3 regions of the Paenibacillus urinalis genome follow, and region 2 is predicted to be linked to each of the others. Evidence: riboswitches for the same ligand, from Rfam matches in the RefSeq annotation. Region 2 holds a riboswitch; each other region holds the start of a gene.
The links. Region 2 has a riboswitch for ZMP and ZTP ahead of PUW25_RS11475 (DJ-1/PfpI family protein). Riboswitches for the same ligand answer to the same signal wherever they lie in the genome.
Positions count from the first base shown of each region.

Region 1: it holds a riboswitch for ZMP and ZTP, as region 2 does, so the genes downstream of both, PUW25_RS04830 (bifunctional 5,10-methylenetetrahydrofolate dehydrogenase/5,10-methenyltetrahydrofolate cyclohydrolase) here and PUW25_RS11475 (DJ-1/PfpI family protein) in region 2, are expected to answer to the same signal.
Region 3: it holds a riboswitch for ZMP and ZTP, as region 2 does, so the genes downstream of both, PUW25_RS22915 (TIGR01440 family protein) here and PUW25_RS11475 (DJ-1/PfpI family protein) in region 2, are expected to answer to the same signal.

Region 1 covers NZ_CP118108.1:1,091,662-1,102,279, forward strand. The annotation lists gene PUW25_RS04820 (alpha-glucuronidase family glycosyl hydrolase) at 1-786, shown strand, start outside; gene PUW25_RS04825 (serine hydrolase) at 921-2,036, shown strand; gene PUW25_RS04830 (bifunctional 5,10-methylenetetrahydrofolate dehydrogenase/5,10-methenyltetrahydrofolate cyclohydrolase) at 2,156-3,013, opposite strand; ZMP/ZTP riboswitch at 3,067-3,146, opposite strand; gene PUW25_RS04835 (sigma-70 family RNA polymerase sigma factor) at 3,441-3,962, shown strand; gene PUW25_RS04840 (hypothetical protein) at 4,002-5,150, shown strand; gene PUW25_RS04845 (ABC transporter ATP-binding protein) at 5,147-6,118, shown strand; gene PUW25_RS04850 (ABC transporter permease subunit) at 6,115-6,999, shown strand; gene PUW25_RS04855 (ABC transporter permease) at 7,226-8,002, shown strand; gene PUW25_RS04860 (ABC transporter permease) at 7,999-8,808, shown strand; partial or broken gene PUW25_RS04865 (ABC transporter ATP-binding protein) at 8,826-9,805, shown strand; gene PUW25_RS04870 (DUF6434 domain-containing protein) at 9,912-10,487, opposite strand.
Region 2 covers NZ_CP118108.1:2,481,443-2,492,060, forward strand. The annotation lists gene PUW25_RS11460 (extracellular solute-binding protein) at 1-1,401, shown strand, start outside; gene PUW25_RS11465 (pectinesterase family protein) at 1,602-5,018, shown strand; gene PUW25_RS11470 (helix-turn-helix transcriptional regulator) at 5,085-5,879, opposite strand; ZMP/ZTP riboswitch at 5,994-6,071, shown strand; gene PUW25_RS11475 (DJ-1/PfpI family protein) at 6,171-6,773, shown strand; gene PUW25_RS11480 (LytTR family transcriptional regulator DNA-binding domain-containing protein) at 6,958-7,893, shown strand; gene PUW25_RS11485 (ABC transporter ATP-binding protein) at 8,063-8,917, shown strand; gene PUW25_RS11490 (ABC transporter permease) at 8,914-9,660, shown strand; gene PUW25_RS11495 (DUF6440 family protein) at 9,713-9,916, shown strand; gene xynC (glucuronoarabinoxylan endo-1,4-beta-xylanase XynC) at 10,242-10,618, shown strand, end outside.
Region 3 covers NZ_CP118108.1:4,929,064-4,939,681, forward strand. The annotation lists gene atpA (F0F1 ATP synthase subunit alpha) at 234-1,748, opposite strand; gene PUW25_RS22870 (F0F1 ATP synthase subunit delta) at 1,768-2,310, opposite strand; gene atpF (F0F1 ATP synthase subunit B) at 2,307-2,795, opposite strand; gene atpE (F0F1 ATP synthase subunit C) at 2,887-3,099, opposite strand; gene atpB (F0F1 ATP synthase subunit A) at 3,210-3,971, opposite strand; gene PUW25_RS22890 (ATP synthase subunit I) at 4,014-4,391, opposite strand; gene PUW25_RS22895 (ATPase F0F1) at 4,384-4,605, opposite strand; gene wecB (non-hydrolyzing UDP-N-acetylglucosamine 2-epimerase) at 4,891-6,045, opposite strand; gene upp (uracil phosphoribosyltransferase) at 6,080-6,709, opposite strand; gene glyA (serine hydroxymethyltransferase) at 6,950-8,197, opposite strand; gene PUW25_RS22915 (TIGR01440 family protein) at 8,240-8,836, opposite strand; ZMP/ZTP riboswitch at 9,032-9,114, opposite strand; gene PUW25_RS22920 (low molecular weight protein arginine phosphatase) at 9,186-9,758, opposite strand; gene PUW25_RS22925 (manganese efflux pump MntP) at 9,873-10,442, opposite strand; gene PUW25_RS22930 (L-threonylcarbamoyladenylate synthase) at 10,518-10,618, opposite strand, start outside.

The sequences.
Region 1 (10,618 bases), 1.4 Mb from region 2:
GGAGCGGGATCAGAGATTAAGAAGGTTGCGTCAGGTGAATTGTATCCGTATAAATACAGTGGAATTACGGCGGTCATTAATGTGGGTGATGATCATAATTGGACGGGTCACACGCTTGCCCAAGCAAATTTATACGGCTATGGCCGATTAACCTGGAATCCGGATTTAGCTGAAGAGCAGATTACCTCTGAATGGATCAAGCAAACCTTTGGCTCTAACCCTGCAGTGCTCGAGGCGGTGAGTACGATGCTTCAGGATTCGTGGCCCATCTATGAGAGCTACACTTCACCGCTTGGTGTAGGCTGGATGGTTAACCCGGAGCATCACTATGGACCTAATGTGGACGGCTATGAATATTCCAGGTGGGGAACGTATCATTTTGCAGACTGTCATGGCATCGGTGTCAATCGGACGGTCAAGAATGGAACCGGATATACAGCACAATATTTCCCGGAAAATGCTGAACGGTACGAATCACTAGAGACCTGTCCGGATGAATTACTGCTCTTCTTCCATCATGTACCGTATACGCATGTCCTGAAGTCCGGCAAGACGGTCATTCAGCATATTTATGACACTCACTTTGATGGTGTGGAAGGCGTTGAAACGTTGATTCGGCGCTGGAGCAAGCTTGAGGGACAGATTGATTCGGAGCGCTATCAGGGTATAATGGAGCGTCTGGAAGGACAGCTTGCTCATTCGAAGGAATGGAGAGATATCATCAATACTTATTTCTATCGTAAGTCAGGCATTTCAGATGAGCTTGAACGTACGATTTATGCTTAATACTAATTTGGGGAAATATGCTACAATAGCTGTCAGAGCGAAGCTCGGCAGCTATTTAGGTTGTTCACAGATGATCAAGAAACCATTTAAACAGATTAACATGCAATAATATGGGAGAGTAAAAGGAGGGCATCATGACGATCATCATATGGTCGATTGTAGGCGTTATCGTGCTGGTGTGTGCAGTTATGTTCATTGGCGGCATGCGTTTTAGACATGAGCTAAATAACACAGGAGCCGACTATTTCATTCAATTTATTGAAGAGAATAAAGACAGTCCCCGCTTCTCAATGGTACTTCAATATAATCAGGCGAAGCTGATCGAGCTCCGTCCCGAGGAGCCGCTTCCGCTCGCCAGCACGGTTAAGATCATCATTGCTATTGAATATGCAAGACAGGCAGCAGAGGGACGAATCGATCCTGAGATGGAGGTAGAACTGAAAGCGCTGAACCAATATTATGTTCCCAAAACCGATGGCGGCGCGCATGAAGCCTGGATCGCTCACTTAGGATTAAAGGAAGAGTCAGATACCGTACCTGTAAGTGAGATAGCTTATGGAATGATTGCCTTCAGCTCCAACGCCAATACGGAGTATCTCATGGATCTGCTTGGATTGGATTCCATTCAGAAGCTAATAACCGAGTTGGATTTACAATATCATGAGCCCTTATATCCTCTGGTCAGCTCATTATTTGTCGCTAGTGATCTAATGAAGGAACAGCAGTTAACCAAGGGAGAAACACTCTCCGCACTTAAGCAGATGGACCTGGCAGAATATCGCCTTGCAGCAATACAAATACATAACCGAATATCCAGTTCACCTTTAACCGCAGAAGACAAGCAGAAGCTTAGCAAATGGCTCAGTCTGGATGTCCAGAAGGTTTGGTCTGACCGGCTGCCCCGTTCCACAACACGGGATTATGTATCCATTATGGAGAAGCTGAACAGCAAATCTTACTTCTCTAATGAAGCGCATCAATATCTTGATCCCGTTATGGAAGGACTCATGCGAGATTCCCGCAACCAGGAATGGCTTCAGCATGCAGGTCAAAAAGGAGGCTCTACGATGTTTGTCCTGACGAATGCTATGTATGCGACAGATAAGGAAGGGAATACACTAGAGCTGGCTATATTCATGACAGATCTGACCTGGAAGGAACAAGCCAAGCTATCGCATAGTCTGAACAGCTTCCAATTAAAGCTGCTGACAGATGAGACGGTCCGGGAGCATTTGAAGGGGATTAAATGATCCGAAGGGGAGTTCAGTGCTAGTGATACTGCATATCATCCATAAAAGAACCCTTCCTGTTGGAAGGGCTCTTTTATAATTATAGGAAGCTGATGGCTTCAAAGTGTTACATCATGATATTACTGCTCTTGCTTCAGTAATGACTTGTACGCCGATTTTACCGTATGCTCAATTAAGGTCGCGATGGTAACGGGGCCGACACCGCCAGGTACAGGTGTGATGGCAGAGGAGTGCGGCAAGCAGGCATCATAGTCGACATCACCGATGTTCCCTTTGTTGTAGCCTGCATCAACGACAACGGCTCCTGGCTTGATCCAATCTCCTTGTACAAAATTCGGTTTACCTACGGCAGCGACCACAATGTCTGCCTGTTTCACAATCGCTTCAATATTTACCGTTCTGGAGTGGCAGGTCGTCACCGTTGCATTGCGATTCAGCAGCATCGCGGATACCGGTTTGCCGAGGATCGGACTGCGGCCGATGACTACGGCGTGCTTGCCCTCCATTGAAATGTTATAGAAGTCAAGAATGCGAATAATGGCCTGCGGTGTGCAGGATGGATAATCTGCTTCGCCAAACGCGTTCAGTGCATAACCAAGCGTCGTTACTCCGTCTACATCTTTTTCAATGCTGATCGTGTCAAAGCATGCTCTTTCATCAATATGATGCGGAACCGGATGCTGCAGCAGAATTCCGTGAACGGAAGGGTCTTGATTCAGCTTGTTGATTTCTTGAATGAGTTCCTCTGTCGTTGTCTCGGCAGGAAGCACCACCTTGATCGATTCCACCCCGATTCGTGCACAAGCATTTCCTTTCATACGTACGTAAGTTGCCGAAGAAGGATCATCACCAACCAGAATGGTAGCCAGACACGGCTGGATTCCCTGCTCCTTCAGTTCTTTCACCTTTGCTCCCGTTTCTTCTCTCATGTAATCTGCTACCGTTTGACCGTTCAGAATCAGTGTGTTGTCGCTCATCATCACATCGCCCTTTCCAAGTAAAAAAGAGGCAAGGGAAACTTAAGTTCCCTTACCTCTGCCCAGGCGTACGGCTATATCTAATCACATGCTCCCTCACGGTTCACCGTGTACGCCAGTTACATGCGACGATCTTAATTGTAATGTATAAGTGAGACCTCATATGAAGAAACAATGGAATAATCGAAGCTCACCCCATGATGGTACTTCATTTTGTCGAATTGTTCAATAGGGATGCACAAGATTTGGAATGATGAGCTATATTCCAGCTTCGGTATAATTCATATAGGTAGTTGATATAGTTTCAAATTCTCGGGTTCGATGAGTTTCGAAAAGGACTCCATTAAACATTTTTATAAAACGTGCTATAAAAATAAACTGTCGTCCGTCTTATGTATAGCTGCAGCTGAAAGGAGACGTTAAACATATGGAAGGACAGGAAATCGACGTTTTCCGTACAGTGTTCGACGAGCATTATCCTATTGTACGCCGAAAACTGATGGCTCTGATCCAGGATGAAGCCGCCGCGGAAGATCTTGCGCAAGAGGTATTTATTCGGCTGTATCGGAATCCGCCAGATGATCCGGCTGCGATTGGTGCATGGCTTCATCGTGTACTGACTCGCATCGGATATGATTATATGAGTAAACAAATACGAGAACGGAAGCTCAAGGAGAAGCAGGAGCAGTATTTTGATAGAAGAGAGCAGCTCCTGTCCTCTGGAGAAGAGATTGTACTGAAGCGTATGGATCAGGAGGAAGTACGTGAATGGATGGACGAGCTGCCGGAGCGCGACAGACAGCTGCTAATGCTGAAATACTCAGGATACAGCTATGCAGAGATAGCGGAAGAGCTGAATGTAAGGCCTCCTCTTGTCGGCTCGATGTTAAGCAGAGCTACAAGCAAGCTGAGGAGAAAGGTTCAAGGAAAGTCCGCGCCACAGTCCTGAGGATATACCAATTAGCATAGTAAGGAGTTGAACGTGCACATGACATCAAAGCCGAACGGAAAAGACGAGAACAAGCAGCTTGAAGATGCTTGGAACAAGCTGGCGTCAAGGCTGGAAGAAGAAGAAATGAGCCCCAAGTGGTCAGCATGGTCCATGGAGCGTGGAAACGGGCCTAAGGCAGCACATCCATTAAAGGAAGATGTATTAAAAGGTGTATTACAAAATGAAATCAGGGGAGAGAGATACGATATGACGGATCATCAGAATCAGGAGAAGCAGACCGCTGTTGTAAAGAAAAAGCATCATATGAAAAAGCCGGTTAAGAAGTGGCTCAGCATAGCAACGGCGGCGGCTGTGGCAGGAGTCATGATCGCGACTCCGCTCGGAGATAAGGCGCTTGCCGCGATACTAAACCAATTCCGTATGGATGAGGTAACGGTAGTTAATGAAGGAGATGTTATGGACTTCTTCAACTCAGTATCTGGAGGAAGCAATTCATCGGACTTTATCAACAAGCATGGTTCGTTTACGAATGCATATGGACCTGAACTCAACAATGAAAAATTAAGCTTACAAGAGATTGAAGAGCTAACCGGGCTCACAGCATATGAGAATGATATTTTCAATGTAGAAAGTTATTATGCATTTACCTCACAGACGATTACGATGAAACTGAACATTAATGAAGTTAACACGACAATGGCGCGGCTTGGTGCCAAGGAATTAATGCCTGAATCTCTCGATGGGAAGCCAATTACGTTCCATATCCCAGCGACGCTGCATCAATATTACCATGCAGATACAGATGGAGAGGAGCTGTACGCTTCGTTATCTCAACAGAAGCTTCCATCAGTAGAGGTTGATCCTTCTGTCTCAGTAGAGGAAGCGGTCAAGGCAGTGCTGGACTTCCCGATGCTGCCAGATAATCTGAAGACAGCGATTAAATCAGACAGTATCTTGTCCGGCAAGCTTCCAATGCCAGTGTTCACGGATGGAGATGCCGAGAAGGTGGAAGTGAAGGAAGTGCCGGTCGTTATTGTTGAACAAGATTATGTATCTTCAACTGGGAAGCCTGTTTATACAGCTACATGGACGCAAGACGGCGTATTGTTCAATTTGTCCGGCGACTCGTTGTTTGATTCCAAAGACAAACTGCTCGCACAGGTGGAGGAGATGATTACGGAATGACGGCCGCCATTCACACCGAAGGTTTAACCAAACAATTTAGCAACGGACGCGGCTGCCGTGACGTATCCATTACGGTCCAGGAAGGGGAAGCCTTTGGCTTCCTCGGACCGAATGGAGCAGGCAAGAGTACTTTCGTTAAGATGCTGGTAGGGCTTACCTATCCAACGGGCGGCAGTGCATCGATCTTTGGACATCCGATTCACTCCGTTGAAGCCAAAGGACAAATTGGCTATTTGCCTGAGCTGTTCCGATATCAGGAGTGGCTGACCGGCGAAGAGGTCATGAAGCTTCATGCCAAGCTGTGCGGCGTTAGCTCTTCCGATGCAAAGCGGCGCATTCCTGAGCTGCTGGATGAGGTTGGACTTGGCAGCCGGGGCAAAGGCAAGGTAAAGGATTATTCCAAAGGAATGCAGCAGCGCCTCGGACTCGCAGCAGCGCTCGTAAGCGATCCGAAGCTGATCTTCCTGGACGAGCCTTCCTCCGCACTTGATCCGGTCGGACGCAAGGAGGTTCGCTCCATATTGCAACGACTGAAGGCTCAGGGAAAGACGATATTTCTGAATTCCCACATGCTTGAAGATGTCGAAGCCGTGTGTGATCAGATTGCGCTGTTAAACAACGGGGAGATTTTACGTACCGGCGATGTGGGCTCTGTCCTGCAACAGAGGATCACTTATCGGTTTAAAGTGGGTGGCTATACGCCAGTGATCCTGACCTGGCTGCAGGAAGAGACCGGGATTGAGATACAGGTGGACAGTAAGACGGTAGGATCGTTGCCCGCTTCTCAAGAACAGCACTCCACCTGGCTTGTCGCTGAGCTCGATAACGAGGAGCAGGCAGGCTGGATCAACTCCCTCATTATGGAGCAGGGGATGACACTCTATGAAGTGAACAGAGTAACCGGCAAGCTGGAGGATTGGTTCCTTACCGCCGTATCGGGACTTAGCCATCGGGGGGAACACGAATGATACTGATTATGAATATGACCTGGAAAGAGATGCTGCGTAAGCGTGTCATGATCCTTGCAGGCATTCTTTCCATTCTATTTTTGATAGCTTATTGGTTCATTGGAGCGGCGATTGCTGACAGCAATCGGTCCAGTGGCTTTATGACAGGAAGTAACTTGATCACTGACTATGCCAGTGGCGTACTGATGATGATGATCGGTTTTTTCTTCGCCGGATTCGTTGTGGCACTGCTGTCCATCTTCAGTTCCTTCTCCTCCATAGCAGGTGAGGCCGAACAGGGTGTCATGCAAGCTCTTCTGCCAAGACCCATCCCTAGATGGAAATTTTATATTGGCAGATGGCTTGGTTATGTATCCTTGTTATTGTGTTATACACTCGTGCTGTACACAGCCATTATGATCATCACCGATATCCATGCAGCAATCCCGCAGGATCCCATGGTTCATATCCAGGCATTCTTATTGTATGCGCTGGTCATTGTACTGCTGATCTCGTTGACCATGCTGGGCTCCACAAGGTTCTCTTCCCTTGGTAATGGTGTATTTATGACGATGCTGTTTGGCGCGGGCTGGCTTGGCGGTATGCTTGAGAAGATTCGAAGCATAGGGATTATTGATATTATGGATGCGGAGGTAGCTGTCAAGCTGTCAAATATCTCTGGACTGATGTCGATGCTGATGCCTGTCGATGCGCTTCAACGAAAAATGCTGCACGGTTTAATTGGAATGGATGAGCTAGGCGGGCTAGTCGATATCAGCGGCATGGTAGCCGAATTTTTTGTTGGTAATCCGCCTTCCGGCACATTTGTTGTGTATGCTCTCATCTACACAGCCATCGTATTCGTATGGGGCATTCTTCGCTTCCAGCGGAAAGATTTATAAATTGAACAAAAAGGCCATCGCGAAGAACGACGAAGCGGTAATCCTTACTGTTGCAGGTGAGGTCATTATGGATTCGGATTCTTCCCGAGGGTCTTTTTGTTGATTAAAAAAGAGATTGCCTAAAATGGATGGTTTTGGTATGATAGTGTCCTTCTCTCGCATTTCACCTTGTCTGAAGTGGACGTATGAATCAGCGTCTCATCAAGCTTATCGGAGGTGTATCAAATTGCTCTATTTCACCCTGGCTCGAAAGGCCTACGCACGAAACCTGCAGTATCGCAGTGCACATATGGTGCACAATATCGCCAGTGCCTTGTTCGGCTACTTGTATGCCTGTATCTGGATCGGCATCGGTCGTGACAATGCGCTCGGTGAATACGGAACCTACGGGATGGTCAGTTACATTGCGTTCACGCAAGCGTCCTTGTGGGTTACGACATTCTTGACGAGTGGACTCGGTATCCCTGAGACCGTACGGACAGGGCATATTGCCATGGATTTAATGCGGCCCGTCCACCTGTTCACTCATCTGATGAGCCGGGAATGGGGACAGGTGCTGTACCAGTTTATATTCAAATCCATTCCGATCTACCTCGTTTATCTCATTGCATTCAACCTGCAGCTTCCTACAGATGGCATGACTTACATATGGACAGCAATGAGTCTGCTTGGAGCTGCCTACATGGGAATATGCATCAATTACATCATTGGTGCTACAGCCATGTGGACGACGGAGTCGGCTTGGCTGCAGTGGACTCATCATGCACTCGTAAATTTGCTTGCCGGATTCTTTATCCCCATTGAATGGCTGCCGGAATGGCTGCAAAGCGTTGCCTGGCTGTCACCTTATCCTTATCTTCTGTATGTACCCACCCGGATCTATCTAGGATACCCGGATGCTCATCTGCTTGCAGGTACCGTGATTTGGGGTGTGCTGCTCACCTTGCTTTGTTTCCTTGCGACCTATTTTCTAAGACGAAAAGTGGAGGTGCAGGGCGGATGAAGCAGAACAAGCTGACAGCATACTTTGAACTCTATTCTCTTCTCATACGTACCAGCGTCAAAAGCTCCATGCAGTACAAATTTAATTTCTTTCTAGGCTCCTTGCTTGCCGCGCTCATTCAAATTGCGGAATTTCTCATGATTGCCATCGTCCTGAACCGATTCGGAGCCATTCAAGGCTGGTCCATCTATGAAGTCGGGTATTTGTTTGCCATGATGACCTTATCCAAAACGGTGTACCGCTCACTTGCCAATGAAGTGCACCATCTGGAGAGATATCTGGTCAGCGGGGACATGGATCAGCTGCTCACAAGGCCGCTGCCCGTATTGTTCACGTTATTGCCTCAGCGCTTCCGGATTATGCTTGGTGAATGGCTGCAGGGAGGCTTTGTGTTCGGCTGGTCCATTTACGGCATGATGAACTCGGGGCAGATCAGCTGGGTTGCCATCCCGCAGTCACTGTTTATCATTCTTACCGGATCGGTCATCTTGTTCTCCATCGGTCTTGCTACGGCTACGCTCGGATTCTGGACGACACGGATCAGCGAGCTGCAGACGTTTACTGAGGACGCAGCCGGAACGGCGGCAAGGTATCCCATATCACTGTATCCCAACTGGCTTGCTTCGCTGCTCCTGGTAGTCCTTCCTGTGGGACTGGTCAATTATGTACCGGCACTTTACATTTTACGCGGTGAGGTCGGACCTTGGGTGCTTGGACTCGTACTGGGTGCGGCATTCGTGTGCTTGGCAGTAAGCCTCAGGTTCTGGAGTTTTGGCATAACGAAATATCAGAGTACAGGAAGCTAAAGGAGGAATCACTCACAATGATTGAAGTTCAGCAGCTGCACAAAGAATTTAAGATACCAATTGTACAGGAAGGCAGGTTCTCTGGCCTGCTACCTTTTTCTCCAGGCAATATCATGTAAAAAAAGCAGTGACCAACATCAGCTTCACAATTCAACCGGGTGAATTTGTCGGCTACATCGGTCCAAACGGTGCCGGGAAATCGACAACAATTAAGATGCTGACCGGCATTCTCCATCCCAGCGCAGGTAAGGTAACGGTGAGCGGGATGAACCCGCATGAACAGCGCAGACAGGTCGTTAGAAGACTGGGTGTCGTATTTGGACAGCGCAGTCAGCTGTGGTGGGATCTGCCCGTCCGAGACAGCTATGATATTCTTGCCAAGATGTACCGGGTGGAGGATACCGATAAGAAGAGGCGCATTGATCAATTCTCCGAGCTTCTGGATCTGAAGGAATTCTGGGATACACCTGTGCGCAAGCTGTCGCTTGGACAGCGGATGAGGGCAGACCTCGGAGCAGCCATGCTGCATGAACCGGACATTCTCTTTCTAGACGAGCCAACGATCGGACTTGATGTTAATGCCAAGCGAAATATTCGCTCCTTCCTGAAGCTGCTTAACGAGGAACTCGGCAAAACGATCCTGCTGACAACCCATGATATGGACGACATTGAGCAGCTGTGCAGCCGGGTCATGGTGATTAACCATGGACAGCTTACCTATGATGGAACGGTTCAAGCTTTGCGCGATAATATCGGACTTCCTACTATTATAAAAGTATCGTATCGGGAAGGGTGCTCTATTCCTCCATCTGCAGACGTGCATAACTACCCTATGATGAAATTGTCACAGATAACGGGGAATACGATTACCGTTGAAGCCAATCGAAGCAAGATCACCACCATGGAGATCTTGAAGGAGCTGGGTGAATGGGGTGAGATTGAGGACGTCGAGATGCAGGAACCGGTTTTTGAAGATGTAATTCATAAAGTATATTGAAGTGTCATAACACGAAATTTCATTTAAAAAAGAGGATCTCCCGCAGCAGCAAGGCAGGGGACCCTCTTTTTTACATTACATAGACCACTTATACGATCAAAGAGTTCTATAATGATGATTCACGCTCATACTTGTTGCTGCCGGGCAGGCGTTTAATTTTGTTCCAAGCGTCAATGGCTTCCTTTCGACTCTTTCCCTCATTAGCGGGATCAGCAAAAAAATCCCGAGTAAATTGATTGTATTCAAACTGGGGAGCAATCGTTTTTTTGTAAGCAGGGTCTTTTTTTCGGTATTCTTCCTCCTGCCAAGCTTCGACGACGTCACGGTACGTGTTACCGATATTGCTCTTAAAGTAATTCTGTATATATGTAGAGAAATGAAATTTAGGGATGACGGACTTAAAAAAGGCCCTTACTTCTTGGCTGCAGCGATGATGCTCTGTAATGATCGTCTCAAGACTTAAAGGGGGATGCTGTTCTGTCTTCCGGGCCGAGTTCTGTTTCCTAAGAGGGCTTCTAATCTCGCCTGTTTCCAGAAAAACCTCGATTCGATCGGCAAGTTCTGTCTTTGAACCAGATGCACTCATTCCATGTGTTCTGCAAAAGTCCTGTAATTCTTCTTTTAACCAATAATAGTCTTTAAAGCTATGTACACTAATGTCATCTGTTAGTTTAGGTCTCATACCGTATTCACCTCCTATATGTATACTAATACAAACATATGTTCTTGTAAATCAACAGGATTGTTCAACATTTAGGGCTTGCTTTTTTGTCACTTTTTTAGGACGATAACAGAGGAGAGTGGAATCCGCTT
Region 2 (10,618 bases):
AACGGTATGGCCAATATCAGCTGGATGAATATTTTGCATGCACCGTCGCCACCGACCGATACCGTGCTAAGCAAAATTGAGGAAGTAACACAAACAAACATTGATTTTGCTTGGGTGCCCGATTCCTCGAAAGAAGAGCGAATCAATACCTCGCTTGCTTCTGACTCATTGGCCGACATTGTATCACTTACGATGCTGGAGAATTCATCCGTTCGCAATGCTTTGAAGGCAGGCGTTTTTTGGGAAGTGAGTTCCTATTTGGATGAATTCCCGAATTTGGCGGCGATCTCACAGGACATGAGAAATTCAGCGTCTATTGAAGGTAAGCTATACGGTATTCCGATGCAAAAGGATGTAGCGAGAAACGGTGTGATCATACGCAAGGATTGGCTCGATACATTAGGGCTGTCTGTACCACAGACGACAGATGAGCTGATGGAAGTGGCAAAAGCATTTACCGAACAAGACCCCGATGGCAATGGTGTGAAGGATACGACCGGTTTTATCGATCGAAGTGATCTCGTATTCGGGGCATTTAAGACGCTCGGATCTTATTTTGGAACACCTAGCAGCTGGGCTGTCAGCGATGATGGCAAGGTGACTCCCGAGTTCGAAACAGAAGGTTATGTGAAAACGATGGATTTTATGAAGCAGCTTTATGAAGGCGGTTACATTAATCAAAGCTTTGCGGTTACAGCCAAATCGGATCAGCAGCAAGGTTTCTCACAAGGTAAGGCAGGCATATATGTGGGAGCCCTATTCGACAGTAAAAACCTGCTTAACTCTGCCAAAGGAGTTCAGGATAATATGGAGCTTGTCATGGTTAACGATATCACATCTACAGGGAATAAAAGTGATCGCGCCATCTGGTCTACGAGTAATGGGGTAGGAGGACTCCTAGCTTTTCCTAAATCGGAAGTAAAGGATGAACAGGAGCTGAAGCGAATTCTTCAATTTGTAAACGATGTAATGTCTGAAGAAGTGTACACGCTAATGACTTATGGTATTGAAGGTATACATTATTCAATGAATGAAGATAAATCGGTAACCATTATTAATCAAAAATTGTGGGAACAGGAGGTTCAGCCGTTTGCCTCCTCCAGACCGAAGGAGCCCGGCTATGAAGTCCACGATAATGATCCGCTGAAAACGGAAGCAGGAAGGCTCATTCAAGATAACGCCACCTTTGCTGTACTCAACCCTCTATACTCGCTGGAGTCTGATACGTATTCCTCACAAGGGTCTGAGCTGCAAAAAATCATTACGGACGCGACCTATAAATATATTCTTGGAGATATCAATTTGGATGAATTTAAGCAGCAGGTTCAAAGATGGAGAAAGAGTGGAGGAGATCAGATCATCTCAGAATATGAAGCAGCTTATAAAGCGGTAAACAGCTAAGAAAAGTGAATATCAGGCTCAATCGTCGGGTGCCCGAGCAGTGCGAAGTTTTTCTTACTGCTCGGGCACCCGAGCTAATCTCATAATATGACAGCGCATTCATAAAAGAATCCATTTTCACTTGAAAGGGGTGATTGTATTGGACGAGTAAAGAAATGAACTAGGCAGAAGACGAAATTATAACTTAAAGGAGGAAGTTTATGAAAAAAATAGTGTCAGTATTACTCGCTGCATCTATGCTCATGATGACTTCATTAACGGGCATGACATTTGCGGAAACAGCACCTGCTGTGCAAGATGAACGACTGCCGGCAGTCAGCAGAGATTACACGACGGTAGAGAATAGCAGTGGCACAAGCTTTAATTCTAGTGAAGAAAGCGCAACACCAGAGGGAGAACAGGGAACGGTCTATTATGTTAATGAGGATTTTGAGGACACGGCTGTCGATACAACTCCAACTGGATACACATTTATGCCGAATCCGCAGGACACGGATCATATAGTAGTGGTTAAGGACATCCCTTCCGATACCACTGGTAATGGATCAGACAAAGCCCTCTTACTATACGATAATGCGGTCGGAAGTACCGAGTTTTTACGCAAATTTGCACCGCAGAAGGGTAAGTTTATTCTGGAAGTCGATATGACCTCTCCAGGCTGGCCAGGTACCGCAACCGTTCTCAATCTTCAGGACGAGACAGGAAGCAAAACGGCCTTGTCCATCCAATTACGCAAACCAACAGCGCCTGTTGCAGAGCCAGATTACACATTGGTTTACAAAAGAAATGGAGCAGATTACAAACTCGCCGATCCTTTAGTTAATAATCAATGGTACAACCTGAGATTAGTGACGAACGTAGCAGCGAAGACTGCAGATATTTATCTAGATAATCAGCTAGTGGCAGATGATGCGCCACTTGAAGCAGATCTGACAGCTTCAGGAATAGGCCGGATCTCTACCAAAACGCCAGGAACGGGTAAAGGAACGATCTACTATGACAATCTTAAAGTATATGTAGAGCCGGTAGAGAGTCCGAAGGGACTCACTGCAGTACCCGGCAACGAAAAAGCCCAGCTCCAATGGACGGCTGCTGAAGGCGCTTCTACTTATACTGTCAAGAGGAGCATGACAGAAGGCGGTCCTTATGAAACTGTTGCGAGTGGAATTACTGATGTTTCCTATATTGATGAGGACTTGGTGAATGATACAACTTATTATTACGTCGTGACTGCAGTGGGATCAACGGGAAAGAGTGGCTCTTCGAATGAAGTGACAGTAACTCCTTCCTCGGCAGCCATCAGACCCGATCCACCCGCGGGAATTATGATCTCCGCTCGAAGCGCGCAAGCTGATTTAAATTGGCAGGGTGTTGAGAATGCCATCAGCTATACGATTAAGCGAAGCACGAATCCGGAAGGTCCATTTGAGACGGTTGCATCGAAGATAACCACAACCTCCTACAGAGACGGTGGATTGGATAATGGAACGACGTATTATTACGTCATTTCTGCGGTAAGCATTGGTGGAGAAGGTGACAACTCCAAAGCGGTAACAGTAACACCTACAGATCATCTATCGACCCCAACGGTTACAGCAGCACCGCTGCCTAATGGAGCAGAGCTCCATTGGGAGAGGTTAGATGGCGCGTCACTTTATGAAGTGCGTCGTTCCGATACTTCGGAAGGTCCCTATCAATTAATTGGAACCGTATCCGAATCTACGTATCTTGATTCCGGACTCATGATCGGATTTCCGTATTATTACAGAGTCACTGCAGTGAGCGACCACTCGCGTAGTCTCGATTCAGCAGCCGTAGGCATCCGTCCATCTGCTATCGACGGCACACCTGCAGCACCTTCTGGATTGACAACTGAACCGGCAGCCGAGAGTGTGGTACTGAATTGGGATTCCGTCTCAGAGGCAACATATTATTCTGTCAAACGGAGCAGTTCAGAGAATGGTCCATATGAGCTGATTGTAAGCGATCTAACCGAGACAAGCTACACGGACAGCGGACTCACGAATGGGGTTCCTTACTACTATATTGTTACGGCTACAAACGCTGCGGGGGAGGGAGCTTCCTCTATTCCCTTAAAAGAGGTACCTGCACAGGTGATTGTAGTTGCTAAAGACGACGCCGGACAATATTCTAATGTGCAAGATGCCATTAATGCGGTCCCAAGCAACAGTCCGGCTCAGACGGTAATTAAAATTAAAGACGGCACGTATCGGGAGAAAATCAGTGTACCATCCGATAAAATCAATATACGTGTAATCGGAGAAAGCAGAGAAGGCACGATACTGATCTATGGAGACTCTGCCAGCACCTTAGATGGGAATGGGAACCCGCTGGGAACTTCCAACAGTTATAGCTTCAGGGTTCTGGCGAATGATTTCACAGCGGAGCGGTTAACTATACAAAATGATGCAGGCATTGATGCGGGCCAGGCAGTCGCGTTATATGCCAATGCAGATCGACTCGTATTCCGGGATGTCAGCTTGCGAGGACATCAGGATACGTTATACGCTAATAATGGACGTCATTATTATAAGGACAGCTATATCGAGGGAACTGTAGATTTCATATTTGGAAATGCTTCTGCTGTATTTGAAAATAGTGACATCCATAGTCTCCGTAATGGTTATGTCACGGCGGCTTCGACTGGTGCAGGAAAGCCAGGTTATGTATTCATTAATAGCCGGATTACAGCAGATCCAGGCGTAACAGGAGTAACACTGGGAAGACCATGGCGTGCTGATGCCAATGTTATTTACGTGAACAGCTACCTTGGTGAGCATATATCTCCAGAAGGCTGGAATAACTGGGGCAATGTGAATAATGAAGCCACTGCACGTTATGGCGAGTATGCGAGTTATGGACCTGGAGCCAATCCGAAGAGCAGATATCGCTGGACTAAGCAGTTAACACTTGAAGAGGCGGCATGGTATACGCCGGCTAACATTTTGAGTGGAAGTGATGGCTGGAACCCGGTTGATTCAATTGACTTGGCTAATAGTAATCGGGAGCTGGAAGCATTGAATGTGGATGGTGTGGCTGTACCTGATTTTGATCCTCAGGTGACTGATTACCAAGTTGAGCTGGAAGCCCAAAGTGAGATCCCAATCGTTACTGCTACAGCTCAATCAGAGAAGTCTGTCATTTCGATCGAGCAAGCAGAGAACGTTCCTGGAAGTGCGGTTATCCATGTAACTTCTCAGGACGGAGGCGTCAAAATCTATGAGATCGAATTTGTCTTCGGCGAGGATGAATTGCCCCCTGTTCTACAGCTTGAAGTGGATAAGCCTGTCCTCAAGGCAAGAGGGCATCGAATGGAGACGATTCGAGTCACTGCTAACGCAACCGATGAGGAATCTGGAATAGCTTCCATCACTCTCGTATCCATTACCAGCAATGAACCTGACAATGGAAAAGGCGACGGAAACACGAATAATGATATTCAGGGAGCAGAATATGGTACTTCAGATTTTGAATTTGAATTAAGGGCAGAGCGTTCAGGCGCTGGTTCAGGGCGAGTGTATACAATAACGTATGAGGCTGCTGATGATGCCGGTAATCGAACCACTGCGAATGTAACCGTCACTGTTGAACACTGATTACATTAATCGAAGTAAGGGAGTGCCTATCTTAATAGGCACTCCTTTGCTTTTATTCATGCTGATTCATTTCAGGTATTTTGTAACGTTATTTCTAAACTCTCTCGGCGTCATGCCGTATATGCTCTGAAATACTCGATTGAAGGTTCGTTGACTATCAAATCCAGCATTGCTGCTAATGGTCGTAAAGGATGCGTCTGTGGTACGAATCAACGTTGAAGCGTATTCGACACGGAGAAGGGCAAGATAATTTCGGAAGTTCATTTTTATCCGTTCCGAAAAGATGCGAGAGATATAGTATTTGCTGACAGAGAATTCAGCAGCAAGGGAATCTAGTGTAATCGGCTCGGTAAAGTGATTAGCTAAGTATTCCATAATTTTTTTAGACATGTCCTGGACAGGTATTCGCGGCCTCTCAGTGAGTTCGATTTGGCGAAGAAGATGTGACATGATGATATAAGTAAACCCCAATTTTGCAGCAAAATCCTCGCTTTTGACAATTTGATTGAGAGCATAAGCTGCATCTTGATGAATATTGGCTCTCGATATTAAAGGTGTAGCCGGTTGAAATTGAATCAGATCAGGAAAGATACCTCCAAGGATACGAGGATTAAATATAATCAGCATGGCGTCTGCGGGATCCTGTCCAACTCTATAGTACCTGTGTACAATGTCCGGTAATATTAACGCTGCCTCGCCTTCTTGCACTTCGTATGCGCTTTCATTTATTTGTATTCGCTGTTTACCGGAGAAAACATACAGGATTTCGATATGTCCATGCAGATGAGCAGGAAACGTGAGCTGTCTCGCATTATGTTTAATAATCAAATCACCAGCACGAATTTCATAAAAAGGTATCATGACATGACCTCCGATTTGCGCAGTATTAGACTGCTGGGGGTTGCATTATGTGGTATATGTCTATTTTCATATCATGTGTTTGAGTTTAATTCAAGTATTGATATAATCATGATATCGGATATGCGTAACTGGCGTAACGTGGAGTTCCACGAGGAAGCGCATATTGTCATGCCGTACGCCTGGGCGGAGTATTTGATATAGATCAAAGCTTATGGTTCTGTCTTCTACAGTATTTGATCTTACATCAGATACTTTTTTTGTTTAACAAATAAGAAAAGGACGGGTGCACAAATGAAGATTGGATTTGTACTTTTCAACGGCATGACAAGCATGGACTTTACTGGATTTTACGAGGCTATCACCTGGTTAGGCATATTAAAGGCGAAAGAGAACGTATCATGGACCTTTTGTTCGGACAGGGAAGAAGTAACAGATGATCGGGGACTAACGATGAAGGTGAATGAAGTAGGTCCGGATCTAAGCAAGTTTGATCTTGTCTTTGTCCCTGGAGGAATGGTGACGAGAGAACTTCGGAATGACAAGGCTTTTATCGATTGGATCCGGACTGCCGAGAATGCTCCATATAAGGTGTCTGTCTGCACAGGTGCGTTATTGCTGGGAGCTGCAGGTTTTCTTGAAGGAAAACGAGCCACCACCAACTCTTCGGCTTACGATTTGCTGGCTCCGTACTGCGAGGAAGTTATTGAAGCACGCGTCGTTAGGGATGATAGGGTAATAACCGGCGGTGGGGTGACGGCCTCTATCGATTTGGGTTTATATATCATCGAGTGGCTTACAAATGAAGCTACGGCACGACTTGTACAGAAGAAGCTTGAATATCCATATTATCAGGCAGGTAAACTGAGTGATGTATATAAGTTGCACGAAGCTTAGATTGTAATCTTCAGTCGTATTAAGCTATTCTTTCTCTTCTTTTGGGAACTTTATCAGTAACGGAATCGTATTAGTCAGAGTGTTATGGATCCTAAAATACGAAAAAGAAAGTGTGTATTGAATGCCTTTGATCTCTTTAGAAAAAGTAATGAAGCAAGTTGAAAATCGTACGGTGTTAAAAAATATGGAGCTCGTTATTGAGAGTGACTCACATATCGGCATCAAAATGTCCAATGAAGAAAGTGCAGCGCTATTTGATCTAATCTCGGGGAAGCTTCAGCCAACAAGTGGGTCGATTCGGAGAGAAACGAGTTCCATTCTAGCAGCCAGCCAGGATGATGGCTTATACGATACGCTGACGGTCTACAGCTACTTAACGTTTTTTAAACGGATCGCCTATTTTCCTCATCCATTAGAAGAATATATTGCCGCTTTTTCTCTATCCGATGTTTGGCGGACAAAGATTAAGAAATTGACAGAAGACCAGAAGAAGAGGGTCAGCTTATTTCGCATGTTTCTATTCCGCGCGGATATAATATTAGTTCAGAATCCACTCCATAATCTAACAGCCGAAGGAATCGAGCTCTATTTAACGGCACTGGAATATCTTCGTTCACATCATACGGCCACCTTAATTACATCGAACTCTATAGAAGAGTTATTGCTGTTAAGCCGTGATATATATCGATATAACCGATTGATGGGACTTGAGAAAACGGACCTTGTCAATGAACCGATCCCTGTTACATCTGAACAGAATGAGAGCATTAAATTTACGCCAAACAATGTATTCAAGGTCAGCAGCAAGCTGGCAGATAAGACGATCTTTTTTAGTCCAGACGAAATTGATTATATCGAGAGCATCAACAGTGTAAGTAATATTCGCATCGATGAGGATTACTTCCCGACGGATTTAACGATGAACGAACTGGAAGAGAAGTTAACTAAATTTGGTTTCTTCCGATGTCACCGATCTTTTTTAGTCAATTTGCAGCGCGTGTCTGAATTGATCAGTTATTCTAAAAATAGTTATACCTTGATCTTGAAAGGGAATTCGGATGTGAAGCTTCCCCTCTCCCGCAGCCGGCTGGAGGAAATGAAACAATTAATTGAAATTTAAAGTACATTTGAGGCTGGAATGAGTACATTTCGGCCTCTTTTTGTTACATTTGAGCTGTTTGCATTACCGTTCGGCGTTATTTTACGACATTTTTGCTGCCATTCGTTAAATTAGAGTACAGAAGGACAACATCATCATCTTTCAATATTAGCGGAGGAGAGAAGAGCGAATGGACAGAAATACGGTGATTTACGCTGAACAATTATCCAAAAAATTCAAAGACGAGTCTGCTCTGAAAGGGCTCGATTTTTCAGTACAGTCAGGAGAAATTTTTGGCTTTCTTGGACCTTCTGGTTCAGGGAAAACAACGACGATCAAAATATTGACAGGACAATTAGCACAAACTTCAGGAAGAGCCATCGTGTTAGGTAAGCCAGTTGAACAAATGAATGAACGTAGTTATGAACAGATGGGTATGGTTACAGATCATAGTGGCATTTATGAAAAAATGTCGGTGTACAGCAATTTGAATTTATTCGCCAAAATTTTGGGGGTCAAGAAAGAACATGTAGATTCTCTCCTACAGAGAGTTGGTTTATTGGAGCACAAGCATAAACCAGCCGGCAAATTATCGAAGGGCATGACTCAGCGCTTAGTTCTCGCACGAGCGATTCTGCATCAGCCGAAGGTGCTCTTTTTGGATGAACCTACAAGCGGGCTAGATCCGAGTACAGCAATTTCTGTGCATGAATTACTAATCGAGTTAAAAGAGAAAGGGACGGCTATTTTTCTAACGACTCATAATATGGAAGAAGCATCGACCTTGTGTGATCATGTTGCATTGCTAAATGATGGTCTGATTGTAGAGTATGGGACCCCAAAAGCGTTATGTCTCAAGTACAATCAGAATAAAAGCTATCGCATTTTGTTAAAGGATGAGAAGGAGCTGACACTACCGCATTCCGAAGAAACAGGCCGAAGAATAAATCAATGGATGGCTGATGATCAGCTTGTTACGATACATTCTAATGAACCGACACTTGAAAAAGTCTTCTTGGAATTGACGGGGAGGGAACTACATTGAACATTTCATTAAGAAAAATAAGAGCCATTACAGGAATGAAATTTCAGACCATTATCAATAATACAGGTGTTATATTAGCACCTATACTTGCCCTATGCTTTGTGTTTGCCACCCGAAGTTTATTACCGGATTTGAACGTAAGCAGCGAAGGGTTGACGTTCTCAACGAATGCATTTGTGCTAAGCTTTGGGATTGTTTTTAATATCGCCATCGCTGGCATCTCCATGAGCAGCAGTCCACTTGCAGAAGAAAAAGAAAAAAACACGTTAAGAGTACTCATGACATCTTCAGTAAACGGCGTAGAGTACCTCATCGGAACTTTGCTGCCACCCTTATTTATTCTCATAATCGTTAACATTCTGATGATTCCGGTGAGTGGAACTTCATTCGCAGAGGTGCAGTTTGGAAGCTTCTTGTTGATGACAACGGCTGCCAGCTTTATAAGCCTGATTATTGGATACATTGTAGGCATATTTGCGAATAACCAGGCACAGACAGCGCTTGTAACGATGCCGATTACAGTAATACTAACTTCTGTCCCTGCAGTCAAGCTGTTCCATGAGGATTTGTCAAACATATTAAACTACACTTACACAGGTGTCTTAACGAACTTTACCAATAGTATATTTGCTGATGGTGGTTACCAATGGAATTTGAGAGATATTAGTGTGCTCTTAGGCTGGCTCATCATTTCTATCGTCGTATTTGTGTATGCTTACAAGAAGAATGGACTGGATCGTTAACGATATTAATGGTTTATGTCATGAATAACAAAAATTTATTGAGGAGTGGTAGATGATGTTTAGTAAAAAAGGGGATAAACGTTTTGAAGAAAAGCTGGTACAAAATTATCAGCATGGCTTGCTCTATATTTTGGTGGATCGTCAAACTGGTGTGAATTATCTTCATGTATGGAATCCGCAAGGCAGTGGCCTTACCCCTTTATTGGATGCGGATGGAAAAGTGATTGTCGATCCAGTAGAAGGAACGGATCAATAATATCTTCGACATGAATCCAAACGGCAATCATGCAGAAGCAGTAAAGCTCATCGTCGGTCTTCTTGAACAAAAGTAATAACTTTACAAGAATCACTAGGGGCCTTGGCTCTTTGTGGTTCTTTATTTTTCTTGATCGGATCTGCCTAACACGAAATTACTATAATATGTCCGGTATTAACTGAAAGAAGAATAGAGTAATATTTACAAATAAATCCATCTATATAGCTTTTCGAAAGGAAGTGATAGGTAGGTATTCTATTAAATGATGAATGGGTTGTATATTTTTGATTGCGCTTTCATTTGTTTGATCATTTTAAGGAGGTTGATGATATTGAGAGTGAACATAAAAAAATCAGTCCTTATTTTATTGGCATTTTTAACGGCTCTACCTCTGATTGTAACTCCAACACAGGTGACAGCAGCTAGCGATGCTAACATTAATTTGTCCTCTGAGAAACAGCTCATTAAAGGATTTGGAGGAATAAACCATCCCGCCTGGATCGGTGACCTGACACCAGCTCAGCGTGAAACTGCCTTTGGTAATGGAGCGAATCAGCTTGGGTTTTCGATTCTACGAATCTACGTAGATGAGAATAGAAATAATTGGTACAGAGAGGTTCCTACCGCACAAAAAGCGATTGAGCAAGGAGCCATTGTATTTGCTTCACCCTGGAACCCACCGAGTGATATGGTCGAAACCTT
Region 3 (10,618 bases), 2.4 Mb from region 2:
TTAAAGTTTTTGACGGAGTCAAAAACTAGCATCGTAAGCATTAACTTAGTTTTGACGGAGTCAAAACTAACTTCGTAAGCATCAACTTGAGGTTTTGACAGAGTCAAACCCATTCCGTTTCCATTTAAATATATATGTCTTTATGCAAGCAGGCTGCGGCGTACGTTAGCCGCGCAGCCTGCTTGCACAAAGTATATAAGCTCAATCAACTCACTGCGCGAGCAATGATCTACTTATACAGATGTAGAAAAGCTCTTTCTGAAGGTCTCGATTGAATCCTTCAATGCAGCTTCGTTGTCAGCTGTAATTTCTTTAGTTGTACGAATCGATTCCAGGACTTCTGGCTTGTTGCTTACCATGAAGCTGTGGAATTCCTTCTCGAAGCGAGTTACATCGCCAACAGGAATTTCATCCAGGTAGCCTTTCGTCGCTGCATACAAGCTGATAACCTGCAGCTCAACTGCCAGCGGCTTGTGAACATCCTGTTTCAGAATCTCCATCATGCGCGCACCACGGTTCAGACGAGCTTGCGTTGATTTATCAAGGTCAGAACCGAACTGGGAGAACGCTTGAAGCTCACGATATTGAGCCAGGTCCAGACGCAGGGAACCTGCTACCTTCTTCATGGCTTTGATCTGAGCGGAACCACCGACACGGGATACCGAGATACCCACGTTGATCGCTGGGCGTTGACCTGCGTTAAACAAGTCTGCTTCCAGGAAGATCTGTCCGTCTGTAATGGAGATTACGTTCGTTGGAATATAAGCGGATACGTCAGAAGCCTGTGTTTCAATGAACGGCAACGCGGTTAATGAACCACCGCCAAGCTCATCGTTCAGCTTCGCTGCACGCTCCAGCAAACGGGAGTGCAGATAGAAGACGTCACCCGGATATGCCTCACGGCCCGGAGGACGACGAAGCAGCAAGGACAACTCACGGTATGCGGATGCTTGTTTCGTCAAGTCATCGTATACCACGAGAACGTGCTCACCTTTGTACATGAAGTACTCACCAATCGCACAGCCTGCGTATGGAGCGATGTACAGAAGCGGTGAAGGCTCAGATGCAGATGCAGTAACAACCGTTGTGTACTCCATCGCACCGTTACGGCGCAATGTCTCAACAACCTGTGCTACTGTGGATTGCTTCTGTCCGATCGCTACATAAATACATTTCATTCCATTGCCTTTTTGGTTCAGGATTGCATCAATCGCGATTGCTGTTTTACCTGTTTGACGGTCACCGATGATGAGCTCACGCTGACCGCGGCCGATTGGAACCATTGCATCAATTGCTTTGATACCTGTTTGCATTGGCTCATGAACAGATTTACGTGCCATAACGCCTGGAGCTTTATTCTCAACTGGACGGAACTGAGTTGTTTCAATTGGTCCTTTGCCATCGACAGGCTCTCCAAGTGCATTAACAACACGGCCGATCATGGCTTCACCAACAGGAACCTGCATGATTTGACCTGTACGCTTCACTTGATCGCCTTCACGGATATCCGTGTAAGGTCCCAAGATAACGATACCTACGTTGCTTTCTTCTACGTTCAGTGCAAGACCCAATACGCCAGTTGAAAATTCAACGAGCTCACCGGACATTACGTTCTCGAGTCCATATACGCGGGCGATACCGTCCCCGACTTCGATTACAGAACCAACCTCGCTAACTTCGATGTCCGTTTTGTATTGTTCGATCTGATTTTTAATTAAAGTACTGATTTCCTCAGGTCTGATACTCAAGTGTCCTCACCCCTCACAACTATACTCGTCTACTGAAAGACTGTTCTATCCGTTTCAATTGACCTGCGAGACTGCCATCATAAACCGTATCACCGATGACGACCTTCAGTCCGCCGATCAAACTCTTATCGACAATATTTTCAATGCGGAGCTGTTTATTGATGCGATCTCCAAACTCTTTCGACACCGCTTGCTTTTCTTCTTCATTCAGCTCATAAGCAGAATAGACGCGAGCGTTAACCATACCCAGAGACGAAGCTTCAAGATCCAAATAGCTGTCAACAACAGCATCCAGAATCTCAAGGCGTCCGCGTTCAATGAGCAGCTTAACTGTGTTCAACACAGGTTCAGAGACTTTCTCTTTCACTGCATCAAGAACACTCAGCTTTGTAGAAACACTCACATTTGGAGATGAGATAAATTTGAAAACGTCGCGATCTCCCGTAATGGAGCTTGCAACCGCGTGAAGTTCGGCTTCCACTTCCAGGACGGATTGTTTCTCGATCGCCACATCATACAATGCTTTGGCATATCGTTTAGCAACTACCGTATCCCGACTCATGGTCTGCCTCCTACTTCATTTAGATACTTCTCAACCAGCTCTTCTTGAGCCTTGTCTTCCTTAACTTCTTTATCCAAAATTTTGGAAGCGATCTGTACAGATACCGTTCCAAGCTCACTGCGGAGAGCCGCAACCGCTTTGTTCTTCTCGCTCTCAATATCACGAGCCGCATCCGTCTTCAGACGTTCCGCTTCTTGTTTCGCCAGATCAATAATTTGCTCGGCTTGAGTTGAACTCGTCTTGCGGGATTGTTCGATAATGCCTTGAGCTTCATTGCGCGCTTCTTGAAGGGCAGCCTTCTGCTCTTCTACATATGCAGTAGCTTGCTCACGAGTCTTCTTGGCATCTTCCATTTGCTGCATTACCATTTCACGACGCTGTTCCATAACTCCAAAAAGCTTCGGAAAAGCGAATTTATGCAGTAACACATAGAGGATACCAAAAGCCACCATGGCAATAACAATGTTTTCCCATAAAATTGTCACTCAGGTCACTCCTTTCCAGTTATCACATTATGCCTTAACAAAACGAAGGCGCGGATGGCATCGCCCTCCCCGCCAAACCGTAAACCTAATATTAAGAGAACATAATCAAGAACGCGATAACCGTAGCGGCCAAAGGAACTACCTCGACGATACCAACACCGATAAACATTGTTGTTTGCAATGGACCACGAGCTTCTGGTTGACGAGCGATAGACTCGACTGTTCTACTTACGATCATACCGTTACCAAGACCTGCGCCAAGGGCACCTAAACCTACTGCAATAGCTGCTGCTAACATTTCCATTTGAAAAAATCCTCCTCAGATATTTGAAATTTAATTAATAACAATTTGATAAATATAATAATCTCTTCGACAGCATTCTATGAATGTGTATCCAGAGTTTATCAGTAATGCTAGTGTTCTTCGTGAATGGAAGCCTGTGCGATGTATACCATCGAGAGAATCGTAAAGATAAACGCCTGCAAGGCACCGACGAAGATACTGAATCCTTGCCATACGGCCAGAATTGGAAGACCTATCCAGGTCAGCTTCAATATCGTTGAAATCAAGATCTCGCCGGCAAAGATGTTTGCGAACAAACGAATCGCAAGTGCGATTGGCTTCGCCAGGTTCTCAATGATATTGAGTGGAAGAAATACCGGGAATGGCTCCACATAGTGCTTAAGATAATGCTTACGATTATGCTTAAGACCAAGATAGTGGATCAGGATAAACACTACAATCGCCAAGCCTGCTGTAATGGATATATCAGCTGTAGGTGACTTCCACCATAAGATATGTGGTTTGTAACCTGGCTCGATATGCGATGTGGCTGTAAGAGTTTGACCAAACACCTGAGTCGCAGTCGTGTGCTCTGTAATAACCGCAAATGGCAATCCAAGCAAGTTAGCTACAAAGATAAACAAGATCAATGTCAGACCTAAAGTAATGTATGGCTTACCTTTGCTTAGCGGCATCGCACTGGCTACGATGTTCTGTACGAACTCAACGACCCATTCCATGAAATTTTGCAATTTGGACGGATTCTCAACCGACAAATTCCGTGTTGCTAATTTCACAAGCAGGAATACGACAAGAACCGTCACCGTCAGCATCAGTACAGCGGAAAGATCAATCTTCAGAAACCCGACTTCAATTATAGGTGAATAATGCATCGTGACTTTTTCACCCCTTTCCCGTAGTTATATTGTGCTAAACTAAACTTTTTTTCTGATACTTTCGATAATACTTACTGGGACAGCAAGTACCTGCACCAGAAAAAGTCCTGCGACGGTGGCCCAGATTGATACAGAATCAAACCGGATTGCGAACATAATCGCAAGAATCGTTATACAGATCCTGGTAAGAAATCCAAAGTTAATACGTTTACTCTGGGTCTCGACAGCGATCTCAGATACTTGCTTTACTTTGACAGACAGATAACGGAAGTTAAATAATCCTGCGCTTATACCGATAATAAATCCCAGAGACACGGGACGATATTCCGGAAGCAGCGCCCATCCCATAAAAGCAAATGCAAGCAGGAAGAATGCCAATCTTGTCACAGCATTTACGATGGAAGACAAACTAATCATTTTGTGCCCCCAAAAACTTCTTAATAAACATAGCTATATTCAGAACCCCCAGCACCAGCCCGACCATACAACCGATCGCGATAATATAAGCCGCTCCGTCTATGAGATTCATCAGCCACCTACCTGCAAAAAATCCAATGGTTATGTACGTAGCCAGCAGGATGCCGGAACCACCGATTGCAAGAGCAATTAACCACGGTTTATCTTGGTTCATCTTAGACACAACCCATCCCTTAGAAAGCGCTGTATATGGAAAATGAGTCAAATTCCCGTTCTTCACGAACACTCCGGAAAAACGATGAATTATGCATCTGGCCTGTCCAATCCCAATTATCTTACTGAATGGGTAAACTGTTTGTCAATCGGTCGATTCCTTGCTCCAGCTATGAAAAAGGCCTTGAAAAACAGTGAAAAAATCTCACAATATCTCTCAAAGCCACGTAAACCGTACAGTTTGACTGTATGCTGTACTGTTCACTTCATCACATAATAAAAATAATTATTTTTCGAACTTTCTGTGAAATTGCTCAGGACGCTCTTCTTTTTTGCCAAAATGGTGCAAAATCGCACTGACAATCCGTTCAGAAGCACGTCCGTCACCAAATGGATTCGCTGCTTCACTCATCGATGCGTACAGTTCCGAGTCGGTTAATAATGCCTTCGTTCTGGCATATACCTGCTCCTCGTTCGTGCCGACAAGCTCCAGTGTTCCCGCTTCAACACCCTCAGGTCTCTCCGTCGTATCACGAAGGACTAGAACAGGTACTCCATAGGACGGTGCTTCCTCCTGCATGCCTCCTGAATCGGTAAGAATCAGATGCGTATGCGGATAAATATTGTGGAAATCTACAACGTCCAGCGGATCAATCAGCTTAATACGCGGGTGTCCTCCCAGAATTTCGTATGCCGGCTCTTTGACTGCAGGACTCAGATGCACAGGGTAGACGATGGCTACATCCTCAAACTCATCTGCGATGCGCTTGACGGCTCTGAATATGTTGCGGTGAGGCTCGCCTTGGGATTCACGGCGGTGAGCCGTCATTAGAATGAGCCGCTTGCCTTCTGCAAATTCGAGCACCGGATGCGTGTAATCATCCCGTACCGTATATTGAAACACATCTGTGACCGTATTGCCTGTGACGTATACACTTGACTCCGGCTTATTTTCTCGCAGGAGATTGTTCGCAGACATATCTGTCGGTGCAAAATGCAAGTCCGCAAGCACACCTGTCAGCTGTCTGTTCATCTCCTCAGGGAATGGTGACAGCTTGTTCCACGTACGAAGCCCTGCTTCCACATGTCCAACCTTGATCTGCTGCAAAAATGCCGCATAGCTGGCAAGGAATGTGGTCAGGGTATCTCCATGAACGAGTACAATGTCCGGTTTCGCTTCCTGCAAGACCGGTTCAAGTCCTTGAAGGACTCTTACCGTAATTTCGTTCAGTGTCTGACGGTCCTTCATGACATCCAGATCATAATCCGGTGTAATGTTGAACACTTCCAGCACTTGATCCAGCATCTGACGATGCTGAGCTGTAACACATACAATTGATTCGATCTCATCAGGGTGACGTTCCAGCTCCAAAATAAGCGGCGCCATCTTGATCGCTTCCGGGCGGACTCCGAAAACCGTCATTACTTTAATCTTCGACATTCGCGTTCGAGCCCCTTTGTATCAGAATGATTTGTTATTTCGTACCGTACAAGCGGTCTCCTGCGTCACCAAGACCAGGAATAATGTAGCCGTGGTCATCCAGACCTTCATCAAGTGCAGCCACATAAATGTCCACATCGGGGTGAGCATCATGAACGGCCTTGACACCTTCTGGTGCAGCCACCAGGTTCATCATCTTGATCTGAGTGCAGCCGCGCTTCTTCAGCACATCAATCGCCGCAATCGCAGAGCCGCCAGTGGCCAGCATCGGATCGATTACGATGAGCTCGCGTTCCGTTACATCTGTAGGAAGCTTCGTATAGTACTCCACAGGCTGCAAAGTCTCAGGATCGCGGAACAGACCCACATGCCCTACTTTGGCCGCAGGAATCAATTTCACGACGCCATCCAGCATACCAAGCCCCGCGCGCAGAATCGGAATAAGTCCCAGCATACGTCCTGAGATGACCTTACCCTCTGTCTCGGCTACAGGTGTCTGCACAGTTATCGTTTCGAGCGGAATATCGCGTGTTATTTCGTATGCCATTAAAGTTGCCACTTCATCTACGAGTTCACGAAAATCCTTAGTGTTCGTGCGCATGTCACGAATAATTGTCAATTTGTGTTGAATCAACGGGTGATCACATACCACCAATTTTCCCATTGCTTGTCCCTCCGGTAGGTTCTTCATTCATCATCAACAGCCGCATCTACGCAAATTATAGACAGGCAAGTCGATAAATCCTGTATATTATATCATTCCCTATCCTTAAAATGCACCTTCATCTGACGGTATCATTCGAACAGTATAAAAAAGACCGAACTACCATGATAGCAGTCCGGTCCGTTGTTCAAGAAAATAGCCGAGACAGCTAATTCTCAGTATGGGAAAATTTGTTTTATTTTAGTACTTTAGCTCTGGATAAAGCGGGAATTTGTCAGTTAACGCCGTTACTTGTCGTTTTGCTTCTTCCAGCACCGTAGCATCTTGAGCGTTCTTCAGCGTCTTGGCGATAATTTTACCGATCTCAACCATCGCTTCTTCGTCCATGCCGCGGGAAGTTGCTGCAGGCGTGCCGATCCGAATACCGCTCGTTACAAACGGACTTGTAGGATCAAATGGAATCGCATTTTTGTTAACCGTAATACCGATCGAATCAAGCACATGCTCTGCATCTTTACCTGTAATGTTGATATTGCGGGTATCGATCAGCATCAAGTGGTTGTCCGTACCGCCGGAAACGATATTCAGACCCTCTGCAATCAAAGTTTCAGCTAGAACTTGAGCATTCTTCACTACATTTTGAGCATAAGTTTTGAAAGAAGGCTGAAGAGCTTCCCCGAGGGCAACCGCTTTGGCAGCAATAACGTGCATCAACGGTCCGCCCTGGCTTCCTGGGAATACAGCCTTATCAATCGCAGCAGCCCATGGCTTGCGCGTAAGGATCATACCACCACGTGGTCCGCGAAGGGTCTTATGTGTCGTTGTTGTTACAAAATGAGCATGCGGCACCGGATTCGGATGCAGACCTGCTGCCACGAGACCCGCAATATGGGCCATATCCACCATGAACAATGCACCTACATCGTTAGCAATGCTCGCAAGTGCTTCAAAATCAATGGTACGCGGATAAGCGCTGGCACCTGCTACGATCAGACGAGGGCGATGCTTAAACGCCGCTTTGCGAACCTCGTTGTAGTCGATGCGGAATGTATCTTCCTGAACACCATAAGCAACAAAGTTATAGAGAAGACCCGATGCATTCACCGGGCTGCCGTGTGTCAAATGACCGCCATGTGCAAGGTTCATCCCGAGCACGGTGTCTCCAGGCTTAAGCGCCGCAAGGTATACAGCCATATTCGCCTGTGCACCGGAGTGCGGCTGAACGTTGACATGCTCTGCACCAAACAATTCTTTGGCACGTTCACGAGCGATATCTTCGACGATATCAACATGCTCGCATCCGCCATAGTAACGTTTGCCAGGGTAACCTTCAGCATATTTATTTGTAAGTACGGAGCCCATCGCTTCGATAACCGCTTCGGAGACGATATTCTCAGAGGCAATCAGCTCGATATTGTTTTGCTGACGTTTGAGTTCCAATCCCATCGCATTAAGTACTGCCGGGTCTGCTTTGCGCAATTGATCCATAACTTGAATTCCTCCCATATGATAGCTGTTTAAAATAAATTCTTAATCACAAGTTGAAGTGTTACTGGTTACATCAAGCTGGTACACCGCACGCTCTCCGCCAATAAGCTTTGGCCTGGACAATGCGGTAGTCACCCGTGCTTCCCCAATATAACGCCTTGCTGTACGGTAAGGAACGGCAACTCTCTTCAAATGCATGCCGATGAGCGTCTCACCGATATCCATACCCGCATGTGCTTCGATTGTTTCGGCAAGACAGGGCTCTTGCAATGATCGATATGCCGCTGCGGCCATAGAGCCTCCTGCCTTCGGAACGGGTACGGCGGATACTTCCGTAAGTCCAAGCCTCTCAAGCAGGGAACGTTCCAGAACCAACGCTCGGTTCAAATGCTCGCAGCACTGCACAGCAATCTCGAAACCGTAAGCATTCTTTACTTCATTGATACCTTGAAGCAGCGCTTGTGCAATCTCTGACGCTCCGGCTGTTCCAATGCGCTTGCCTGCTACCTCGCTTGTACTGGTACCAATGACGACGACTTTACCTGGACCAAGCTTCCCTTCCGCCGCAAGCTCTTCCAGCACCTCAGCTGTCTGTGCCGTAAGATGATGCAATTCAGGGTGAATGCTGTTTTGTTCCATAGCCTAATGAACCCTCCCCTTCCGTTTGTGACTTTAAAACGATCGCAAGAAAGAGTTGTTCACTCATGAGAATCGTCTAATTCGCCCTATTTTGCGATCTGCCAAGATCATTTGAGTCTTATTATACCGAAAAGTATGGCGAAATACGAAAAAAGAGCAGTCTCCCACACAAGTATACCTTGCGTGCAAGAAATGCTCTTTTGCCCAGGCGACCGGCCGTTATCTCCGATGCTCCATCGTGGTTTAATCCACACTTGTCGCCAGTTACACCGGAATCTCATTTATCTACTTCATCATAGAACATCAGATGTTAGAAATCAACTACTTCTAGAGCGCTGTACCAAAAAAATCAGCTGAGCTTATCCAGCACACGCTCAACCGCAGAACGGATCTCCGCTGCCGTCACATCATAATCTTCTCTACTGCCCCCAAAAGGGTCTGAAATATCAAAGCTTGGAATCCGCTGCTGAATTTCGATAATACGCTGACGATCCGAGGCCAGCACTTCCTGTCCAAGCGCACGCTTCATTTGCCATTCTGCATACAATCGATCCCGTTCCTTAAGATCAGCCAGGACTTTTGGATCATCTTCTGCATATTCCTTCAGCGTGTAGATCTTGTCAGCACACTCGGGATAATGATGAATGACTTGCTGCTTATGTGAACCCGTTAGGGTTAATATAAGATCTGCCCATTGGACCAAATCACGATTGACCGAGGATGAAGTTATGACATCCTGAATATCGTGATCCCTAAGCACAGCAGCTGCATGACGAGAAATCGTACTTCCATCTATGGCAGACACTCCTGCGGATCGAACTTCTACATCAATGCCTCTTGCAGCAGCAGATTTGCGAAACAATCCCTCTGCCATCGGGCTGCGGCAAGTATTGCCTGTACATACGAATAGAATATTCTTCATATGATCACCTCCGTCGTCTGTATACCTGGATGAACTCCACTGTCATTAAGTTTCCTATGAGATGATTTCTATTGTATGACGCATCGTCTCAATATGCAAAGGAGAATAAACGAGCTAGAAGATGAACAGCATGCCAAAAGCCAGCAATATCGCCCCTCCTACAGCCTCTCCGTATTCTCCGAGATTTCGGCTCACTCTCCTGCCTATTAATAAACCGACCATGGACATCACGAAACCACAGATGCCGAAGGCAATAACGGTCAGCCATAAATCACTCTTGAACATACCAAGGGTTACACCAACGGAGAAGGAATCTATACTGACACTAACCGCAAATATCATTGTCCCGGCAAACGTCCGGTGGTCCATGAAATTCGACTCCCCAGGTCTCAAGGCATTAAATATCATATGCGCGCCGAGTGCAAGTAGCAAGCCTCCTGCTACATAGGAAGTAATCTGACCCAGAAAGGAGCTGACATATTGTCCTGTGTAGAAACCAATTAAAGGCATAAGAATATGAAACAGTGATATCAGCAAGCTCAGCCGAAGCACATGCAGAAGCCGAATCCCCTTCATGCCTATTCCAATCCCCAGCGAAAATGCATCCATTCCTAGAGCAACAGCCATAATCATAATTGTAATAAGATGGCCTAGTTCAGCAGGTGCGACAAGACAAGCATTCATCCATACCCCCATGTCCACTTTAAGTCTTGTACACCATATGCGGACAAGAAGTAAAACATGACAAGTATAAGGTACTTACGTCACATGGATGATCTGATGTCCTGCTGCTTTTAACAGACGATTCATAATCGCTGCTCCAAGCCCATCGGAAGGACAGGCCTCAGCCAGAATATAGG